2 regions of the Rouxiella sp. S1S-2 genome follow, and region 1 is predicted to be linked to the other one. Evidence: predicted binding sites of a transcription regulator. Region 1 holds the regulator's gene; the other holds the start of a gene.
The links. The regulator LexA, encoded in region 1, represses DNA repair genes until DNA is damaged. The targets are predictions, from matches to a motif close to TNCTGTATGTACATACAGNA.
Positions count from the first base shown of each region.

Region 2: umuD (translesion error-prone DNA polymerase V autoproteolytic subunit) is a predicted target of LexA. The motif match lies at 1,781-1,800, and genes of this name have one in related genera.

Region 1 is NZ_WFKL01000001.1:5,068,125-5,071,545, forward strand. It holds gene dinF (MATE family efflux transporter DinF) at 1-1,228, opposite strand, end outside; gene lexA (transcriptional repressor LexA) at 1,367-1,975, opposite strand; gene GA565_RS23215 (diacylglycerol kinase) at 2,082-2,450, opposite strand; gene plsB (glycerol-3-phosphate 1-O-acyltransferase PlsB) at 2,576-3,421, shown strand, end outside.
Region 2 is NZ_WFKL01000001.1:3,313,514-3,316,934, reverse strand. It holds gene GA565_RS15285 (LysR family transcriptional regulator) at 1-414, opposite strand, end outside; gene GA565_RS15280 (nitroreductase) at 510-1,190, shown strand; gene umuD (translesion error-prone DNA polymerase V autoproteolytic subunit) at 1,340-1,762, opposite strand; gene GA565_RS15270 (nitronate monooxygenase family protein) at 2,059-3,135, shown strand; gene GA565_RS15265 (amino acid ABC transporter ATP-binding protein) at 3,143-3,421, opposite strand, start outside.

The sequences.
Region 1 (3,421 bases):
GCAGCGACAGAGCATAGCCGAGCGCGGCGATCGCCATACTGTTGCGCATTTCACGTCCGCGAGTAGCACCGATAAACATGCCGTCGAGTAAATAACACCACACGCCGACCAGAGGTAAAATGATTTGCCAATTTAAATAGCGGTCTGCCTGCGCCCGAAGCTCGGGTAAAGAGGTCAGTAAGTTAACAATCTGTTCACCGGCCAGTGCATAAACGACGGCAAAGATTAGCGCCACGAGTCCTGCCTGACGGCAAGCGGCATGCCAAACATGCAAAAGCCGGCTTTTATCTTTGGCACCAAATGCCTCACCCGAATGAGCCTCTACCGCATAGGCGAAGCCGTCTAAAGCAAAGGCGGTGAAGGTCAGCAGATTCATTAATACGGCATTTACCGCAACAATCTCACTGCCTAAGCGCGCACCGATGATGGTCAAAGAAGCAAAACACAGTTGAAGCAGCAGCGAGCGCAGCATGATGTCACGATTAAGCGTAATCAGCTGGCGCAGATTTCCCCGCCAAGACTGTTTTAAGAGGCTAAAATTGATCCCCCGCCTTCTCATTACAATTGAAACCAACCATAGTCCAAGTGCCAAGGTGGCATATTCTGAACAGGCGGTCGCCACGGCGGCGCCTTTAACATTCCACCCAAGCCCCATCACCAGCCACAGGTCGAGCACGACGTTAAGCAGATTTCCAGCGATCAGCATAATCACCGGCGCTCTGACGTATTGAATGCCCAATAACCACCCTAATATCACCAGATTTGCCAGTGAAGCCGGTGCGCTGTACCAGCGAATAGAAAGGAAAATCTCGGCCTGATTCAAGACGGCATGACTGCCGCCGACAATGCTTAGGGCCAATGAGATTAACGGCTGGCGGAACAGAAAAATCAGCACACCGGCAATCAAGGCCAACATAAACGGCTGGACGAAAGCCCGCGCCAACAGGACGTTATCTTTTGCTCCCAATGCCTGCGCTGTCAGTCCCGTCGTGCTCATGCGCAAAAACAGCAGCAACATAAACAGGAAGCTGGTGACCATTGAGCCCACCGCAACGCCGCCAAGATAATCAGGGCTATCGAGATGGCCTATGACGGCGGTGTCTACCAGACCCAATAAAGGCACGGTAATGTTTGAGAAGATCATCGGCAGCGCGAGAAGCCACAGGGCCTTATCGGCTGGGCTGAAGAAGGTTTTTTTGAGTGTAGGCAAGCTGAAAAGCGATCGCATAATGGCTAAAAACCCAGGCTGAGATAACGATTCGGGACAAAAACAATATCGCCCCAGTTAAGGGGCGATGGACAAACGACTGGCGTTTGCTGGCAGGGAACATGTGCCGAACGAACGGCAAGATTCTGACTGCGGGTGTTAGATCCAGTCACCATTGCGAATAACACCGACCGCAAGGCCTTCAATGCTGAAGCTCTGCTGACGCAGGTCGACCACAATCGGTTCAAACTCACTGTTTTCGGGAAGCAGCTGTACAGTATTACCCTGTCGCTTAAGACGCTTGACCGTGACTTCGTCATCGATGCGCGCAACAACTACCTGACCGTTGCGAACGTCCTGCGTTTTATGAACCGCCAGGAGATCACCGTCGAGGATGCCAATATCGCGCATCGACATACCGCTTACGCGCAGCAGGAAGTCGGCGTTGGGTTTGAACATGGCAGGATCAACCTGATAATGCGCTTCAATGTGCTGGGTCGCCAATAACGGCTCACCGGCGGCTACGCGGCCAATCAGCGGCAGGCCTTCTTCTTCTTCCATCAGCAGGCGAATACCGCGAGAAGCGCCGGATATAATCTCGATTACGCCCTTGCGCGCCAGCGCCTTAAGATGCTCTTCTGCCGCGTTAGGTGAACGGAACCCCAGACGTGTGGCAATCTCGGCACGAGTTGGCGGCATACCGGTGGTCGAGATATGATCGCGAATAAGGTCATAGACCTCTTGTTGTCTGGTCGTTAGTGCTTTCATTCCGCCCCCTGGTTGTTTATACAGTCCAGCTGTGAGTATATACAGGTAATGGGTGAATTAAAACCTAAGAGTGAACAAAAACAGACATTAAGAATATTTAAAACATTCAGAGCCAGCGCGGCACCAGGATAGTTGCCCAAGTGAAAATGGCAAAAACAATGGTAATGAGAACGGCGGCCGACCCCATGTCTTTGGCGCGGCCAGAAAGCGTGTGAAATTCCGGTCCTATGCGGTCGATGGCGGCTTCTACTGCACTGTTTAATAATTCAGCAACCAAGACTAAAATCAGTGAACCAATCATTAAAATACGCTCGATGCTGCTCACATCCAGGTAAAATGACAGTAAGATGGCAGGCACCACGACAATGGCTTCCTGACGAAATGCAGCTTCGTTTTTCCAGGCCGCGGTTAATCCCTTTAAGGAGTAACCTGCGGCCTTGTAGATTCGGGTCAATCCCGTAACTTGATTTGACATTATTTTGCGTCTTAAAGTGATTTTGGGGCATTTTAGCCTGAATCCGTTGTCCTATCACCACAGATCTCATACCGGGTTTCTGGTATCCTTGCGGCGAATTGCTAACAAGAGGCTTTACGTTTTTTATGTCAGGATGGCGTAGACTTTATTATACCCTATTGAATTTACCGCTAAAATTGCTGGTAAGAAGCAAGGTCATCCCTACAGATCCGGTGACGGAGTTGCGTTTAGATCCAACTCGCCCAATTCTGTATGTTTTGCCTTATAACTCTAAGGCCGATCTCCTTACTCTGCGGGTTCAATGCCTGGCGCAGAACTTGCCCGATCCTCTTATTCCGCTAGAAATAGACGGCGTACACCTGCCAAGCCACGTTTTTATTGGTGAAGGACCGCGCGTATTTTCCTATTATCAGCCTAAACAAGAGTCGGTAAAACTTTTCCACGACTATCTCGACCTGCATCGCAATAACCCTAATCTGGATATTCAAATGCTGCCGGTCTCGGTTATGTTTGGTCGTGCGCCGGGCCGCGAAGGTCAGGACACGCCGCATCTTCGCGTGTTGAACGGCGTACAAAAATTCTTTGCCGTGCTCTGGCTCGGTCGCGACAGTTTTGTGCGTTTTTCGAACACGGTATCGCTGCGCGATATGGCCACTCAGCATGGCACGGATAAAATCATTGCCCATAAGCTTGCTCGGGTTGCACGTATGCACTTCTCGCGCCAGCGTTTGGCCGCCGTAGGGCCGCGACTGCCGGTTCGTCAGGACCTGTTTAACAAGCTTTTAGCCTCTAAGGCCATTGAGAAAGCAGTTGAAGATGAAGCGCGTACCAAAAAGATTTCGCACGACAAGGCGCAGCAAAACGCGATCGCCCTGATGGAAGAGATTGCTGCCGACTTCAATTATGAAGCCGTGCGCCTGTCTGACCGCGTCTTGAGCTGGACCTGGAACCGTCTCTATAAAGGTATCAAC
Region 2 (3,421 bases), 1.8 Mb from region 1:
GTCAATGTAATCATCGTTGAGATTCAATTCGATATTTAGCGCGGGATAGCGCTCGCTAAGCTCACTGATACTGGGCGCAATGTGTCGCAGGCCAAAAGAAATGGGAGCATTAATGCGGATGCGACCGCCAGGTTCACTGCGGCGCTCGTCGACCAACGTTTGCGCATCTGAAAGCTGGAGCAGCATTTCTCGGAAAGTTTCTGCGTAAATCAGCCCCGTTTCGGTAGCAATCACCGCACGCGTGTTGCGGTACAGCAACTGGGTTTCCAGTGCCTGTTCAAGCTGTTGAACTGTGCGTGATAGAGAAGAGGGTGCCAGACTTTCAAGGCGAGCAACTTCAGACAAATTTCCTTCCCGAACAATAGCCAGAAACAGCTGCATAGAGCGGACGTTAATTTGGTTGAGCTTATTCATCTGTGCGTAATCCGCAATGGTCTTTACACCATTGTAGTGTTTTTTCGAATGCGTTTCCTCGATAAAATAGACCGACAATCACAGAGGAGACTTCTATGACTACCCCAATACTGGCTTTTGATGAAACCGTTCGTCAGCGTGTCTCGACGCGTGCTTTTTTACCTACGCCATTAACCGATGAGCAACTTCAAGAAGTGCTGCAAGATGCACAGTATTCACCGTCTAACTGCAATACTCAGCCCTGGAATGTGCATGTTGTCTCAGGTGAGACCAAAAATAAGCTGGCACAGGCGATGATAGCCAACGATTTGGCGGGGAAACAGACGCCAGATTTTAGCTTCTCTTATGACGATTTTTTCGGCGACTACTACACGCGTAGCCAGGATCAGGCACGTCTTTACTACGATTCTTTAGGGATAGCGCGTGATGATAAAGATAAGCGTCATGAGATGTATTTGAAAAACTATCAATTTTTTAACGCACCACATGCCGCTTTTTTATTTATGCCTTCATTTGGAGACAACATCCGTGTTGCCTCTGACATCGGTATGTATGCACAAAGTTTCTTGTTATCCCTCACTGCGCGTGGCTATGCGGGCATTCCACAGACATTACTGGGTTTTCATGCGGATATAATTAGGGCGGCATTAGGTGTGTCCGACGATTATCGCCTGCTGTTTGGTATTTCATTTGGCTACGCCGATACCACCGCACCTTCTGCGAAAATACGTCAGCCCCGTTTACCCGTAGCAACAAGTGTGAGAATGCACGGCTAAATCGCTGCCATAGGGCCTTGAGAATTTTACTGGCCCAATTTGAATTTCAGATGCTGCGGGGTACATAGCGAAAGCATTGTTCGGCTTTTAATGTGTATAGAATGAACGGTGGCAAAGAGTACTGTTTTGTTAATTGAAATCCAGCTTCCTTACTGAAACCCGTTAATACTGAAGGTAACGACGCCAAAAATCTCAACCTCATCAACGCCATAGTTCAGAATAATCGGGGGAAAGTTAGGATTCATTGGTTCAAGTTTCACTATCGGGTGGGTACAAAGCCGTTTAACGGTGTACTCACCCGCCACGGAAGCAATGACGATATCGCCGTGTTTGGGGTCAAGGCTTCGGTCCACCACCAGCATCGAACCTTCATAAATCCCCGCATCAATCATCGACATTCCCGTCGCCATCACGAAGTAGGTTGCCGCCGGATGATTAACACATAACTTGTTTAAATCTATGCCTTTTTCGATGTAATCCTGTGCCGGACTGGGAAACCCCGCGGGCACCTTATCCTGAAAAAGTGGGGTGTTGAGTTCGACGGGCGAAATTGCTGGGCGAGAAAAAGTCATCATACTGCTCCATGATTGTACTGTGTATTCATACAGTATAATCATGATTCGAGGAATTTGGAAAGAAAGGTGTTGCAGAACTTCGTCATATCACCGCTGTCTGCTCAGGATGAGCGCATCAGCAGCAAGTCGCTGATGATATATCGCGCTGAAATGAATACGTTTACTCCATAAGGAGGATTGGCAGCGGCGGTATAGGCACTCTATTCTACTGTGAATAAAGGTGATTATTCGAACCTATCGGAAGCTCCTGCCGTGACTCTTGCTTTCCGATTACTTTCATAAAAGAGGAAGTAATGAAATACCAGAATATCTTTACCGAGCTACAGATTGAATGGCCCATTATCCAGGCGCCGATGGCGGGCGTGAGCACCCCCGAGATGGCGGCGGCGGTCTCTAACGCGGGTGGAGTCGGGTCTCTGGGGCTGGGGAGTGCCAAACCCGAGTCGGCTTTCGAGCAAATTCAAAAGACAAAATCACTCACCGACCGACCGTTCAACGTCAATTTCTTCTGTCATACCGCGCCCAACCTCAATCATGATGTGCATCAGAAATGGCTGGAATATCTTAACGCGCATTTTCAAGCGCACGACGCGCTTGCGCCTACTGTCTTGAACGAGATTTATCAGAATTTTCAATCTAACGAAAAAATGCTCGAAGTCGTGCTTGAGACCAGGCCGGCCATCGTGAGTTTTCATTTTGGCGCACCGTCTGAGCCAGTCGTTGACAAAATTCATGCCTACGGCGGCAAAGTGCTGGTGTGTGTCACTAACCTGCAGGAAGCACAATTGGCAGCGTCCGTTCATGCTGATGCGATTGTTGCCCAAGGCGTTGAGGCTGGCGGACATCGCGGTAATTTTGATGCAAAAAAAGATGACGAATTGGGGCTTTTCCCACTGTTGCGAATTCTTGCACGCCACAGTGAGCTGCCTGTTATTGCCGCAGGGGGAATTATGGACGGTGTCGGTATAGATGCGGCAATGCGGCTGGGTGCCGTGGGTGTGCAGCTCGGCACGGCATTTATTCTATGCCCTGAATCTTCGGCAACTGCTGCACATCGCGAATGCCTGAAAGGTGAGGGCGCGGCAAGAACGGCAATCACTGCGGCCATTTCTGGGCGGCCTGCTCGCGGAATTATCGGTGTCTTCCAGCGAAGTATAGTGCCCGATGGCCAACGGCAAATCCCTGACTATCCCTTTGCCTACGATGCGGCGATGAAACTGCACGCGGCGGCCAAGGAAAAAGGCATTTTCTCCTATTCGCCAAATTGGGCGGGCCAGGGAGCCGTGTTATGCCGTGAAATGCCGGCTTTTGAACTCACGCGCGTGCTGGCTGCGGAGTGGGCCGAAGCGCGTAAATCACTTTTGGTATAAGTAAAAGTTACCTAACACAACGGCAATTTTCACAATGCGCCGCTGTGGCTGTGGCTGTGGCTGTGGCTGTGGCTGTGGCTGTGGCTGTGGCTGTGCCCAGCACGCGCTTAAGAAAGTCTTGGGTCCGGGGTTCTTGGGGATTACCCAAAATGCGGTCAGCCGGACCCTGCTCAACAATTAATCCACCGTGTAAAAAGCACACACGGTCGGCAACTTCTCGGGCAAATTGCATTTCATGCGTCACCACCACCATGGTCATGCCTTCGCTGGCCAAAGTGCGCATGAC